DNA from 3 places in the Bacillus sp. AFS017336 genome. Region 3 is predicted to be linked to each of the others. Evidence: riboswitches for the same ligand, from Rfam matches in the RefSeq annotation. Region 3 holds a riboswitch; each other region holds the start of a gene.
The links. A riboswitch is a leader RNA that binds a small molecule or an ion and turns the genes downstream of it on or off. The one in region 3 is predicted to bind lysine.
Positions count from the first base shown of each region.

Region 1: it holds a riboswitch for lysine, as region 3 does, so the genes downstream of both, CN601_RS10400 (amino acid permease) here and CN601_RS20880 (aspartate kinase) in region 3, are expected to answer to the same signal.
Region 2: it holds a riboswitch for lysine, as region 3 does, so the genes downstream of both, lysA (diaminopimelate decarboxylase) here and CN601_RS20880 (aspartate kinase) in region 3, are expected to answer to the same signal.

Region 1 is NZ_NUCO01000020.1:61,019-66,329, reverse strand. It holds gene CN601_RS10415 (YdeI/OmpD-associated family protein) at 1-234, shown strand, start outside; gene CN601_RS10410 (hypothetical protein) at 316-513, shown strand; gene pdxK (pyridoxine/pyridoxal/pyridoxamine kinase) at 580-1,395, opposite strand; lysine riboswitch at 1,658-1,835, shown strand; gene CN601_RS10400 (amino acid permease) at 2,032-3,504, shown strand; gene CN601_RS10395 (MBL fold metallo-hydrolase) at 4,144-4,836, shown strand; gene CN601_RS10390 (TetR/AcrR family transcriptional regulator) at 4,853-5,311, shown strand, end outside.
Region 2 is NZ_NUCO01000031.1:24,043-29,353, forward strand. It holds gene CN601_RS18550 (VC0807 family protein) at 14-670, shown strand; gene CN601_RS18555 (cation diffusion facilitator family transporter) at 754-1,659, opposite strand; lysine riboswitch at 1,967-2,140, shown strand; gene lysA (diaminopimelate decarboxylase) at 2,276-3,598, shown strand; gene CN601_RS18565 (coiled-coil domain-containing protein) at 3,791-5,008, shown strand; gene mscL (large conductance mechanosensitive channel protein MscL) at 5,088-5,311, opposite strand, start outside.
Region 3 is NZ_NUCO01000039.1:5,946-11,256, reverse strand. It holds gene CN601_RS20890 (PepSY domain-containing protein) at 1-30, opposite strand, end outside; gene uvrC (excinuclease ABC subunit UvrC) at 177-1,952, shown strand; lysine riboswitch at 2,032-2,207, shown strand; gene CN601_RS20880 (aspartate kinase) at 2,314-3,555, shown strand; gene CN601_RS20875 (hypothetical protein) at 3,773-3,982, shown strand; gene CN601_RS20870 (YslB family protein) at 4,087-4,539, opposite strand; gene CN601_RS20865 (succinate dehydrogenase cytochrome b558 subunit) at 4,862-5,311, shown strand, end outside.

The DNA.
Region 1 (5,311 bases), on a different contig from region 3:
AAAGCAGGTTTGCAGGTTGAATTAAAAAAGACTGCAGATTATGAAGTTCCTGAAGAACTTCAACTAAAATTAGATGAAAGCCCTGCCTTTAAAACTGCTTTTGAAGCATTGACTCCAGGGCGTCAAAGAGCTTATATTTATTATTTTTCTCAACCAAAACAATCGAAAACTAGAGCGTCACGTGTAGAAAAGTATATTGATCATATTCTTGACGGAAAAGGTTTAAATGATTAGTATAAAATTAGTAAAAAAAATATATACATGCTAAATAAAGAGTGATTAACACTAGTAATATGAAAAGAAGGAGGGAATCGTATGGGACAAAATAAACATGCAATTCATCTTCACAATATGCATCGTAACCATAATCAACGAGTAGCTGAGTTTCATAAGCAACATGCTATTCAGATTGCAAATGGAGAAAACGGAAATGGTTTATTAGCTAGATGGGAAAGATTCGTTTTTTTCAAATCAAGAGATTTATTTAAACTAATTAAAAACGTGATCAAGTGAACTTTTAAAAAAATGTAAAAACCACAAGGATTTAATTCCTTGTGGTTTTTTTTTATCTTGATTTATTTAAGCTTCACCATGTAAACGATAAGCCATATGATTTGTTGGGCCTACGTATTGATTAATTGGGAATGAGTGACGAATTGCTTCAGTAATGAATTTTTTAGCAGTGTTAATTGCTTCTCTTGGTTCTGCACCTTTAGCAAGCTCTGCACAAATTGCTGCAGAGTATGTACAACCTGCTCCATGTGTGTATGTAGTTTCAATTCTGTCAGATTCTAAATGTTCGATTTTTTCACCATCAAATAATACGTCTATTGCATTTTCATGTTGAATTTTGCTTCCGCCTTTTACTAAAACATATTTTGCACCTAACTCATGGATTTTGCGTGCTGCTTCCTCCATTTGTTCAACTGTACAAATTGGTGCCATTTTAGCTAATTGTGCTGCCTCGAATAAGTTTGGCGTTACAACTGTTGAAAGGGGAACTAAAATTTCTCTTAATGCATCATTTGTTTCTGGATGAAGAGCTTCGTCATTTCCTTTACAAATCATAACTGGGTCTACAACTACGCGATCAATATTATGTTTTTTAATCGTTTTTGCAGCTAACTCAATGATCTCAACTGATCCTAGCATTCCTGTTTTCATCGCTTGAATTCCAACACCAACTACGATTGTTTCTAATTGTGCTGCAATTGTATCTATATCAATTGGGAATACTTGATGATGCCAATGGTTATGAGGATCCATCGCTACTAAAGTTGTAATTGCACTCATTCCATAAACATTACGTTCCTGAAATGTTTTAATATCAGCTTGTAACCCTGCTCCACCACTACTATCTGATCCCGCAAGTGTAAGTGCTTTATAAATTGTCATGTGAAAAATTCCTCCTTTGAAGTACATAGAAATATTATACATAAAGGAAGTAGAATGGTACAAGGTAAGAGCATTAGTCGCTAGACAATATTAGTAAAAAAATTGAAGTCTTACAATAAATTTGAGATTTTTACTAATCTTTTATGGCCTTTAGAACCACGATTCTCTTCATGCTACCCTCAAAATTTGTCGAAAAATCTATTGACAAACTAGATTAGTAGATTGTATATTGAACTTATAAAATTAAATATGATCTTTATCTCGTATGGATAGAGGCGCGGTTTTGATTAGTCATTACTTTGAGGTTTATGGGACCTATGATAAGTAATAAAAGGCGAAACTGCCGAAATAATAAATTTACCATTTAAATTTATTATTGGGCCTATTGCTAAATAAGCGTAGGACTGTCACAAGATTTCTTGTGGAGGGCTATTGAAGAGATGTTGATGTTGTTTGACACATATATATGAGTCTAGAACACGTGAACATTGATTCACGTGTTTTTTTGTTTTTTACTGGATTTTCCAATCTTTACATATTGTTGAAAATCATGAGTAAAATACACATCATACAACACTTTATACCGTCCCATATTCTCGCGTAAAGATAAGATTGCAAGAATCAAGAGGAGGCAACATGATGGGACTAACAAACCCGAAAAATGATCGTACAGAAACGAATACTAACCAAACTTCTTTAAAAAGAGGTCTAAAAGCAAGACATTTAACTATGATTTCAATTGGTGGATCAATTGGGACAGGTTTATTTTTAGCTAGTGGATCTTCAATAAGTGAAGCGGGTCCTGGTGGTGCTATTTTAGCTTACGGATTGATTGGTATAATGGTTTATTTCTTAATGACTAGTTTAGGTGAGATGGCGACTTATTTACCAGTTTCTGGTTCATTTAGTACTTACGGATCTCGCTATGTAGACCCAGCATTTGGTTTTGCAATGGGTTGGAATTATTGGTATAACTGGGCGATTACATTAGCTTTTGAATTATTAGCTTCAGCAATGCTTATGAAATATTGGTTCCCACATACTCCAGCAGTATTATGGAGCGGAATCTTTTTAGTTATTATTTTAGGTTTAAATTTACTTTCAGTTAAAGGTTACGGTGAATCAGAATTTTGGTTTTCATTAATTAAAGTAGTTACTGTAATTGTCTTTTTAATAGTTGGTATTGCAATGATTTTTGGTATTTTAAAAGGGCATGATGCAGGTTTTAAAAACTTTACTGTTGGTGATGCTCCGTTCCATAATGGATTTTTAGGTGTATTATCAATCTTTATCGTTGCAGGATTTTCATTCCAAGGAACTGAATTAATTGGTGTTGCAGCAGGTGAGACAGAAAATCCAGAAAAAAATGTTCCAAAAGCTATTCGTCAAATTTTCTGGCGTATCCTTTTATTTTACGTGTTAGCGATTGTAGTAATTGGCTTATTAATTCCTTATACAGATCCTGACTTAGTGCGAGGCAGTGTTGCTGTTAGTCCATTTACTTTAGTATTTGAAAAATTAGGTGTTGCATTTGCAGCGTCTGTTATGAATACAGTTATTTTAACATCAGTTTTATCTGCAGGTAATAGCGGAACATATGCGTCAACACGTATGTTATATACTTTAGCAGTAGAAGGAAAAGCACCTAAATTCTTAACAAAAGTAAATAAAAATGGTGTTCCTACAAATGCTTTATACGTAACACTTGCAGTTGGTTCATTAGCTCTTTTATCTTCATTTTTTGGTGAAGGTCAAGTTTACAATTGGTTATTAAATTTATCTGGTTTATCAGGTTTTATAGCTTGGTTAGGTATTGCGATTTCTCACTACCGATTCCGTAAAGGGTATGTTGCTCAAGGGAAAGATTTGAAAGAACTACCTTACCGTGCAAAATGGTTCCCTCTAGGTCCAATCTTAGCATTCTTAGCTTGTTTATTTATTGTTTTAGCTCAAAACTATCAAGCATTTACTGGTCATGCAATTAACTGGCAAGGTGTACTTGTTTCATACATTGGAATTCCTGTATTTTTAATTGTTTGGTTAGGTTATAAAGTTAAACATAGAACAAAAGTTGTACCTTATAAAGAAATGGATTTAAGTAGAAAATAAATTACTATGTGATCTAACCCTTTCATCTATGATGGAAGGGTTTTTTAGTAAGATAAGTAAGTATAAATTTTGAGGTGTACCACAGTTCTAAAAACTGTTGTATTTTTTTGGCTGTACTCTAAGCAAAAAAGGACCAGTCTATTTTTTGCTCGTTTTTTTTTATGGGGTTATTGATATTCGCACAAAGCTGTGACATTGTGGGAGAATCAACCAATTAACGCAGAAACCATTGGCATTATGGATGAAATCAATTGATATACTCGAAAGCTAGTTATTTTATGTACGAAATCTTTCCAAATACGCACGAAATTCATTGATTTATGCATAAACCCACGGATTGCAGAGTCCGCCAGCCATCATATCAACAAAAAATCCGATATATCAACAAAAATCAGTACTATATCAACAAAAACAAATGCTTTATCAACAAAGTTCACAGCTTTATCAATAAAGTACACAAAGTGTTCGCCATTACCAAACAACAACTAGATCCAATAGTTTTCAGCTTACAAAAAATGGAAGTATATTTAGTCATTTTAACGATTTTTATGGAAAATTTGGAATTTTTGTTCACAAAAACTAATACCATTAGTATTATAAAACTAAAGGTATTAGTTTTTATTATTAGGAGGGTATAATATGAAGATTACGAAAAATAATCATCTTTATGAGTTGAGCTTTTTACCCAATTTCTTTCCTGTAAATTGTTTTTTAGTTGAAGAAGAAAACGAGCTTACGTTAATTGACACAGCGCTATCTTTTAGTGCGGCTAAAATTTTAGATACAGCAAATCAAATAGGCAAAAAAATTACGAATATCGTTTTAACACATGCTCACGGTGATCATGTCGGTTCGCTTGATCAATTAAAAGCATTACTTCCAGATGCGGTCGTGTCTATTTCAAAACGAGATGCAAAATTATTAAAAGGGGATACTAGTCTAGAAGCAAGTGAACCCAATATTCCTATAAAAGGCGATGTTCCTAAAAATATAAAAACGATTCCTGATCGTTTACTTCAAGAAGGTGATACGATAGGCTCTTTAATAGCGTTTGAAGTTCCTGGTCATACGCCAGGCTCGATGGCATTTTTGGATCAACGCACAAATGCAATTATTGCTGGTGATGCTTTTTCGTTAAGAGGAGGATTTGCGATTTCAGGTCAATTAAGAATTTTATTTCCTTTTCCAACTCTTGCAACGTGGAGTAAAGAGACTGCATTAAATAGTGCGAAGAAAATTAGTGATTTGAAACCTACATTATTAGCAGTTGGTCATGGTACGATGCTAAGTCATCCACAAGAAGCGATTGACCGTGCCCTTAAAAAGCAGTAGTGGGAGAGGGTAGGATATGTCACCAAGAATTGGATTGAATTTTAATGAATTACTGAGGGCTTCAATTAAAATTGTCGATACAGAAGGGTGGGAGGCTTTAACGATCAGTTATCTTGCAAAGAAGCTAACGATTCAACCACCATCGATCTATAATCATGTTAAGAATTTGGATGAACTAAAAAATAGTGTTGCCCTATATGCTATTACACAGCTTTATGAACAACTTAAAGAGGCTGTTCATCATCAAAGGAACGAGAAAGCAATTTTTGCTTTAGCCTTTGCATATCTTAATTACGCTCGAACTCATCCAGGTTTATACAAAGCTACCTTATCTCCGTCTCAGACACCAGAAGATGAGTATCATCAAACAGCGAATAAAATTTTAAACCTAATTTACGAAATAATGAAACCATATCATTTAACCGATATTGAACAGATACATGCGGTTAGAGGATTAAGGAGTTTACTCCATGGT
Region 2 (5,311 bases), on a different contig from region 3:
CGAGGTTATTTAAATGAAAAAAGAAAGTAATTTAATTATTTATGATCTAATTTTGTATTTAGTATTTCCACTTGTTTTATATAAGGTTTTACAACATTATTTTAGCGATTATTGGGCAATGCTCTTACCGACAGTTCCAGGGATTTTATATACATTATTTCGCTTTTGGTATACAAAACAGTTTAATGTAACTGGTATTTTTATTATTTCAACTTTAACTGCTAGCACTGCTGTTGATTTAATGGCTTTAGGTTCTGCCAAAAACTTAATTATGTATAATGTGTATTATCACTTTGCACTTGTTGGAGTATTTTTTGTTTTATTGGCTATGAAAAAGCCATTACCATATTACTTTATGATTGATATTGCAGCAATTCAGGGACAAGATCGTGAAGAAAGTAAGAAATTGTTTAAAAATCCATCACTATTTAAGGTGTTTCAATATTTGTTTATAGCATGGATTATTAAAGATATAGTCTTTGCTTTTGGACAATGGTGGATGGTCGATACGTACGGATTAAAAGCATATTACTCACGCACGATTATCTTTACAGTTGGAGGATATGTTTTTGGCATCATCATGGCAATTGGTTATGCAATTGTAACAATGAGAGCTCAAAAACTAAAAGGGGATGACCCTGAGCAAACTTCCGATGAAATTATTATTTAATATTGATATGAAGAAAAACCACAAGGAATTTTCCTTGTGGTTTTATTCATTTTATCCTTGCCCTTCAATTAATTTCGAATTCATTACAATTTCTGCATTTCTCCTGCATTTAAGATATCAAGTTTTTGTATTCTTTCATTTTCAGGCTCAACGTGAATTAATATTTTTGGATCGACTAGCACATTTTTTATTTCCTCTTCAATTTTGTCACATAATATATGTGCTTCTTCAATGCTCATGTCTGATGGTAATACTAGGTGGAAGTCAATGTGTTCCTCAGCACCAGAGCGTCTCGTGCGTAAGTCATGGTACTCAATAAATTGTGATTTAAATGAATTTAATACTCTTTCGATTTGTTCTAATTCATCAGAAGAAAGGCCAGTATCAAGCAATGGAGTAAACGATTTACGTCCAAGTTCAATCGATTCCTTCATTATATGAATGGCTATTCCAATACCAATTAAAGCATCAAGAAATTCCCATCCAGTAAGACTTACCAAGACTAAACTTACTGCAACCCCTAGTGATGAATAGACATCTGTTAATAAATGCAAAGCGTTAGATTGCATGGCTACAGAATGAGTTTCATTTCCTACTTTTTGAACAATTTTTCCGACTCTCCAATTGATTAATGCTCCAATTAACATGACGACTACACCGATCATAGGTAACTTAATAGGAGAAGGATGTAGAAGTTTTTCAACAGATTCAATGATAATCCAAATACCTGCTACGAATATTAAGATTGTTTCAACTGTACCCGAAATATTTTCAAATTTACCATGCCCATATGGATGATCCTCATCAGGAGGTCTGTTTGATATTTTTACAGAGAAAAATGCAATTACTGAAGCAACTAAATCCAATAATGAGTGGATTGCTTCCGAGATGATTGCTACAGAACCAGTAAAAATTCCTACTATTAATTTTAATAAAACGATGATTGTGTTACTGCATATTGAAAGTGCCGCTATTTTGCTTGAACGCAATCTATTCACCCCTGTCCAATTTTTTCTACTTAAGTTAAGAGTTTTGTGATAAGGCAACAAAAAAGAAAAACCACTAACAATTTGTTAGTGGTTTGTTTTTTTTATATTTAATTTTTTTTTATTGAAATGATTTTTCATTTTAATTCACCTTTTCGCTCGCATAAAACATATTCTATAATACAGATACTATTTTGAAAAGAAAAAGCTGTGTGTGCAATTGAAATATAAATCGACAAGATTTTTCAAAAAATGGTTTGACATCTATTTTTAGACTGTGTTATACATAGACTAATATAAAAAAAAACAGTCTATTCGTAGAGGTTGCATTGTATATAAGTATCATTTTAGAGAACTGTGGGTTCGATGACGAAATGAGAAAGGATCCAATGCCGAAGAAATAAATTGCCACACATTTTATTTCTGGGACTACATTGAATAAATGTGGTACTGTCACATGTGTTTGTGAAGAGCTATTGAAGAGATGTGATTGGCTAAGTCCTTTTTTTAAAGCGATAGGCACATGAACATATCCTTCATGTGTCTTTTTTAATACACTAATACATTGAAGGAAGCTTCTTAGAATGATCTTACATTTGGATTTGAAGGGAGAATATGAATGTATTTACATGGTAATAGTCGAATTAATAATGAAGGACATCTAGAAATTGGAGGTTGTGATACTGTAGAATTAGCTAAAAATTACGGTACACCTCTATACATTTATGATGAAGCATTAATTGAATCAAAATGTAGGGAATTCCTTGAAGCTCTAAAAGATACAGGAATGAAATATCAAGTTGCATACGCGAGTAAAGCATTTCTATGTGTTGAACAAGCCCGTTTAATTGAAAGAGAAGGATTGTGTTTAGACGTTGTATCTGGTGGAGAACTTTATACAGCGTTGCAAGCAGGCTATCCAGCGGAGAAAATTCATTTTCATGGAAACAACAAGACAATTGAAGAAATCGAAGAAGCATTAAATGCAAAAATCGGTTGTTTCGTTGTTGATAACTTCTTTGAATTAGAAGTACTACAAGCGTTGGCTGAGCAACGTGGTGAAGAGGTTTCAATTTTATTACGTGTTACTCCAGGTGTTGAAGCACACACACATGAATATGTTATGACAGGACAAGAGGATTCTAAATTTGGATTCGACATCATGTCTGGGCAAGCTAACGAAGCAGTTGAAGTTTCATTAAATTCAAGTAATCTTAAATTATTAGGAATACATTCACATATAGGATCACAAATTTTTGAGCCAGATGGATTTGTTCATGCAATCAATGTATTAATGAGCTTTTTAAACGGCCTTAAAAATGATTTAGGTTTTACAGCTGAAATATTAAATGTAGGTGGAGGCTTTGGAATTCGTTATACTTCCGAAGATGAGCCTTTAGCTGTTGCAAAACATATTGATACAATTACCACGATTATTAAACAACAATGTGAAGAGCTAGATTATAAACTACCAGAGCTATGGTTAGAGCCAGGACGTAGTATAGTTGGAGAAGCAGGAACAACACTTTATACGATCGGCTCAACAAAAACATTACCTTCAATTCGTAAATATGTATCTGTTGACGGAGGAATGACTGATAATATCCGTCCAGCTCTTTACGGATCAAAATACGAAGCAATGCTTGCAAATCGAGCAAATGATGAAAATAAAGAAGTTGTCTCTATTGCAGGCAAATGTTGCGAAAGTGGCGACATGCTAATCTGGGATTGTAAATTACCAGTTGTAGAAAACAATGATCTATTAGCTATGTCATGTACTGGTGCTTATGGTTACTCTATGGCTAATAACTACAACCGTATCCGTCGTCCAGCGGTAGTTTTCGTTAAAGATGGTATGGCAAGAGAAGTAGTACGCCGTGAAACATATGAAGATTTAGTGAGAAACGACAGAGTTTATGTTGAAAACTCTTCTATTAGATAAATAACAGATTGATAAAACACTTTCATTATAAATGGAAGTGTTTTATTTCGTTTTCCTCAATAAATTGTGATAATTTATCGACATATAAAGACATATTTATCATTTATATTACAATATTGTAACAATTGCGACTCTCTTCGTGAATCTATGGTATAAATACTTAGGTAGATTAGCGAGAGGAGAGACGCTGAAATGTTAAGAAAAAAACTGGCAGTGCTAGCAATTGCAAGTACAATAGTATTATCATTAGCGCCAAATGCTTCAGTATTAGCTGATAGCAAAGTAGAAACAAAGCAAGCTGAAGTAGATAAGTTCCAATCACAATTTAAAAAATTAAGCAGCGAAGTAAAGAAGATAGATGCTCAAATTAAAACAACTAAGAACAATATAGATGCAAAAAAAGCAGAAATCACTGAGACAGAGAAACTTATCAATGATAAAAAAGCTAGAATTACATATTTACAAGATCGAATTGAAAAACGTAATGAAGTATTAGAACAACGTTTAGTTGCTATGCAAAAGCAACCAAAAGTAAATCTTGTGACTGACGTCTTATTTAACTCTGATGGAATTGTAGATTTCTTTAACAGATTAAATTCAATTTCAACGTTATTTAGTGCTGACGAAAACATCATTAAAGAACAACAATCAGAACAAGACGAAGTTAAAAAAGAAAAACAACTTGTTGATGAGAAAAAAGCAACGCTTGTAGCAGCAAAAGAAGATTTAGTTGCACAACAAAGTGATCTTTCTAATGCGCAAGCTGAAAAACAAAAATCATTAGATACTGCAGAAGCTAACTTGAAGTTGGCTGTTAAAGAACTAGAAAATGCAAAAGAAGATGAAAGAGTTCAACGTCTTGAGCAACAATCTCTAGAACTAGCAGCATTATCTAGCGATGATAATGAGGATGATAGTGACAATAGTCAAGCGACTAACACTAGTTCAAACTCTTCTAGCTCAGACTCAAAATCAGACTCAAGCTCACATTCAAAATCTGATTCTAATTCTGGATCAAATGCTGGACCATCAGATGATGGTGGATCAGTTGCAACAGGTAATGGAATTGTAGATTTTGCTCTTAAATATCAAGGTGTTCCTTATGTATTTGGTGGAACTTCTCCAAGTGGATTCGATTGCAGTGGATTCATCTGGTACGTATATTCACATAATGGATATGGCATCTCTCGTGGAAATGTAAAAACATATTGGAGTAGTGCGACAAAAGTAAGCTCTCCACAACCTGGTGACCTAGTATTCTTACAAAATACTTATATTAATGGTCCTTCACATATGGGTATTTACATTGGTGGAAATAAAATGGTTCATGCTGGAAGCAGCGGAATCAGCATTATCAGCTTAAGTAATAGCTGGGTTCGCTCTCACTTCTTAGGCTACGGAAAATTCTAATAGTTTATTAACCTCGTATTATATTTAGTATGGTACGAGGTTTTTTATTTTCTCTTAAAATATAAAAAAGATATAAGCTTTAGCTTATATCTTTTTGGTTTTTAACTTGTACTTTTAATAAATCTCGTATTTCTATAAGTAAGGTTTCTTCTTTAGTAGGAACGACAGGTTTAGCTTCCTCTATTTCTTTCTTTCTAAATGAAAGTCTATTAATTAATCGAACAAAGAAAAATACTGATATCGCAATAATAAAGAAATCGATCACTGTCTGGATGAAAGTACCATACTTAATCCCATTAAATT
Region 3 (5,311 bases):
CCAAAAATGAATCGCTCGAACTTTTTTCATTTAGTATTCTCCTCTTCTTAATTACTATTGAAATTAAAGTTATAATAGAAAGCTTAATTTTTTCTTAATTATATTAAAGTATTTTCAGTTTTTAACGATGGAGATTATAATATTAAGTGTACAAATGCACGGAAGGGGGTTTGACATTGAATAATCATTTAAAAGAAAAGTTGGCGCTATTACCAGATCAACCTGGATGCTATTTAATGAAAGACGTTCAGGGGACAATTATCTATGTAGGAAAAGCCAAAGTATTAAAAAATAGAGTTAGGTCATATTTTACAGGATCTCATGATGGTAAAACGTATCGTTTAGTTCAAGAAATCACTGATTTTGAATATATTGTGACTTCTTCAAATATGGAAGCATTAATTCTTGAAATGAATTTGATTAAGAAATATGATCCCAAATATAACATCATGCTAAAGGATGATAAATCATACCCCTTTATTAAAATTACTGCTGAAAAACATCCGCGTTTATTAATTACGCGTAATGTGAAGAAGGATAAAGGAAAATATTTTGGACCTTTTCCTAATGCTACTGCTGCAAATGAAACGAAAAAATTATTAGATCGTTTATATCCATTGCGAAAATGTACTTCATTACCTGATAAGGTTTGTTTGTATTATCATATTGGTCAATGTCTTGCGCCTTGCGTAAAAGAAGTAACCGATCAACAGAACCAAGAAATAGTAAATGAAATTGTTCGTTTTCTAAATGGTGGTGAAGATCAAATTCGAAAAGAGCTTGAGGCAAAAATGTTAGCAGCATCGGAGCAATTAGATTTCGAGCGAGCGAAAGAATACCGAGATCAAATTGTGTCAATTGAAGCAACGATGGAAAAGCAGAAAATGATGAATAGTGATTTGGTTGATCGAGATGTGTTTGGATATGCAGTGGACAAAGGATGGATGTGTGTTCAAGTTTTCTTTGTTCGAAGTGGAAAATTAATTGAGCGAGATGTGTCTTATTTTCCAATTTTCGATGAGCCAGAGGAAGAGTTCCTTTCATTTATAGGACAATTTTATGAAAAACCTCATAATATAAAGCCGAAAGAATTATTCGTACCGGATAAAGTTGATACTGAAATTTTAAAAGAATTACTGAAAGTTCCTGTTCTACAACCAAAAAGAGGACAAAAAAAGGAATTAGTTGTATTAGCAAATAAAAATGCCAAAATTGGTCTCGGTGAAAAATTTAAATTAATCGAGCGTGACGAAGAAAGAACAGTTAAAGCAATTGAAAAACTAGGTGAAATATTAAATATTGAAACTCCTTATCGAATCGAGGCATTCGATAATTCAAATATTCAAGGTACGAATCCTGTTTCAGCAATGATTGTATTTATAGATGGAAAACCGTCAAAAAAAGATTATCGAAAATATAAAATTAAAACTGTAGTTGGACCAGATGATTATGATTCAATGCGTGAAGTTGTAAGGAGAAGATATTCTAGAGCATTAAAAGAAAATCTACCTTTACCAAACTTAATTATCGTCGATGGAGGTAAAGGACATTTAGCTGCAGTAGAGGATGTACTTCAAAATGAATTAGGTTTATTCGTTCCAACCGCAGGACTTGTTAAGGACGAAAAACACCGAACTTCAGAGTTATTAATTGGGCAGCCACCTCAAATTGTACAATTAGGAAGACAAAGCCAAGAATTCTTTTTACTCCAAAGAATTCAAGACGAGGTGCACAGATTTGCGATTGAATTTTACCGTCAGTTGCATAGTAAATCGATGGTTCAATCTGCATTAGATGGTATTCCAGGTGTCGGTGGTACTAGAAAAAAAGCCTTACTTAAATATTTTGGATCTGTTAAAAAAATAAAAGAAGCAACAATTGATGAATTAATAGCAGCGAAAATACCAAAAAATGTTGCAGAAGGAATCTATCAATTTTTCCATAATGAGTGATATTTAGATTCTTCCAATATTTTTATCTTGACACTATTTTCAAAATAATTTATATTTTAGTTAAAATTAAATGATTTTCTCTCGTAATAGAGGTGCAAAACCTAAGAGTATGCTGTCATAGACGTGTGGCGTTGTAATGGACAGTTGAAAGGATGTTTTGCCGAAACAAAAGGAATCCACAATTCATTTTGTTGGGACTGCATTTAAGAAATGTAGTACTGTCGCATAATAATTATGCGGGGAGCTATTGAAGAGATGTTGATGATTTGTCTATTTTATTTATTGTAAATTAGGCGCGTGAACATTGCTTCACGCGCTTTTTTGTATTCTTTTTTAAGTTAACAAAGTGAGGATGAGAAAAATGGGAATTATTGTTCAGAAATTCGGTGGTACTTCAGTAGGCTCAATTGAACGAATACAGCATGTTGCTGAAACAGTAACCAAATCTTACAAAGAAGGAAACCAAGTCGTTACAGTTGTTTCAGCTATGGGACATCATACTGACGAACTTGTTAGTCTAGCAACACAAATTAGTCCACAAAACAATAAGCGCGAATTAGATATGCTACTTACAACAGGTGAACAAGTTACTATTTCATTACTTGCAATGGCAATCCAAGCTAAAGGGTTTAAAGCCATTTCACTAACAGGTTGGCAAGCAGGTATTCAGACTGAATCTGTACATGGTAATGCTCGAATAGAAACGATTCATACTGAAAAAATTCAACAATTGCTTGATGAAGGTTATATCGTAATCGTAGCCGGTTTCCAAGGCTTAAGTGAAAATAATGAAATTACAACGCTTGGCCGCGGTGGTTCAGATACTACAGCAGTAGCTTTAGCAGCAGCTTTAAACGCAGAACGTTGTGATATTTATACTGATGTATTAGGAGTTTATACGACGGATCCTAGAGTTGAACCAAATGCATCGAAACTAAGCCGTGTCTCGTATGATGAAATGTTAGAACTTGCAGCTTTAGGAGCAGCTGTTTTACATCCAAGAGCAGTTGAATTCGCAAAAAATTATAATTTAGTCATTCAAGTACGATCAAGTCAACATGATGAAATCGGTACATTTATTGGGGAGGAACAAGAAATGGAACAACAATCAGTCGTAAGAGGAATCGCATTCGAGTCTAATGTAACAAGAATGACTTTAAACGGTTTAAATAATCATGTAGATTTATTACCTAAAATCTTTACTTTATTAGCAACTGAAGGTATTGATGTTGATATTATTATTCAAAGTGTAACATCTGATAATTTAGTAAACCTTTCATTTTCAATTAAATCAGAAAATATGTTGGAAGCAATTACAGTCCTAGAATCAAAGAAAGAATTTTTAGGTTATCGTTCATTTGATTTTGAAAGCGAACTTGCTAAAGTCTCAATTGTTGGTAGTGGAATGGTTTCAAATCCAGGTGTAGCTGCGAAAATGTTTAAATTTTTAGCTGACAGTGATATTCCGGTAAAAATGGTTAGTACATCAGAAATCAAAGTGTCAACTGTTGTACCTAAATCAAAATTACAAGAAGCAGTACATGCGCTTCATGAAGGATATGAATTAAATCGTATTAATGAAGAAGTAGCAGTAGAAAATTAAATAGTAAATAAAAACCCTTTTAGGCAAACCAATCTTTCTTTAAAACGGCTAAATAGTGATTTTAACAAAATAATCACTATAATCATTTAAAGCCATAGAGTATTGAGAGGACGCATAAAAGGGTTTTTTTGTAACTAAATCGAATAAATTAAGTAAATATTCTGTAAATTAAGAAAGGGTGTCGAATGGTCGAATTGAATAGTAGGAGGTATTAATAATGATGCATAGTTTAATTTTGTACGGATATGGAGAAATTGTGCTACAGCTAGTGCTATTAATACTCACCATTTTGATTTTTGTTTTTATTTGTTTATTTTTCATTAATTATATTATTAAAGGAGTTAAACGTAAAAACGAAGTAAGTATCGAGGAAGAGATTATGTGCAGGAAAAGTGAGGAAGGCCAGGGAATAGGGAATTCAGAATAAAGGTAGTGTAATAAGGAGTTAAAAGTTTGTAGGGGTAGATGAGGGGGATTTGGTGTTTTTTTGTAAAAAAAGTAACCACAAGGAAAAATGCCTTGTGGTTATTTTTATCTTTTTGTAATTGGATCTTTTAAATCCCATTTTACTTGGAATTTTACTTTGTGGCCTCTTTTACTTTGTTCTTCATATGTTTCAGCAATAACGTCTATTTGCTGTTCAATTTGCATCGCTAGAAATCCTGCTTCTAATTGGTAAGAAACGTTCTTTTTATGCTCATTTCTGTATGTAATTAACTCAGACGATAATGTTAAATGAACTTCTTGCTTCTTTTCTTCTTCAACAGTAAGAGTACCCCATCCTGCTCTTTCAAAGAACTCGATAATTTCTTCAAATGTCGCTAAAGGATATTTTCTGGCAATCATTTTACCCGCCCAATATAAAATATCATTTTGATCTTTTCCTAGTAAATTGTTTAATAGATCATCGCGTATAAGTTCATAGCCAAAACCAGAAATATTTCCCGGAATATTTATATCTTCAATTTCAATGTCGTTCGTCATGGTCGGATAACAACTCCTCTTCCTAAAAAAACATGTTTTTATTATATACAAAATTCAATAAGAAAAACAATATTTGGAAACGTTGATAGTAATAATTGGAAGGCTCTATACAGTACAGATAAACAAACTAAATGAGAAGTTTTTTCAGTAAAGAAAAATGTACGCGTTTTCTTGACCTGCTATATTATCAGGAGTAAAATGGTTTGTAGATAAATGTCATAAAAATTTCGACTTTTTATGCAGTAATACTTTTTATTATTTTTTAAGAATAATAGAAGAATTAAATTTTCATGTGCACAAACTAAAGGGGGCAGGGGTTTACATGAGCAACAAGAATGGAAGGGAGTTTTTCTTTAGAAAACTTCATTCATTGCTAGGAGTTATACCAGTTGGAATCTTTTTAACACAGCACTTAGTTGTCAATCATTTTGCGACAAATGGAGCATCATCATTCAACAAAGCTGCAGAATTTATGGCGAATTTACCATTCCGCTATTTTTTAGAAATTTTTGTAATTTTCTTACCAATTTTATACCATGCGGTTTATGGACTTTACATCGCATTCACAGGTACTAGCAATGTTAAAAATTATGGATATTTACGTAACTGGTTATATTTATTCCAACGTATTTCTGGCGTAATTACTCTAATTTTTATTACTTGGCACGTGTGGCAAACACGTATTGCTGCTCAAATGGGAGCAACAGTTGACTATAATATGATGGCTGATATTTTCACTTCAAAATTTATGTTAGTTTTCTATATAGTAGGT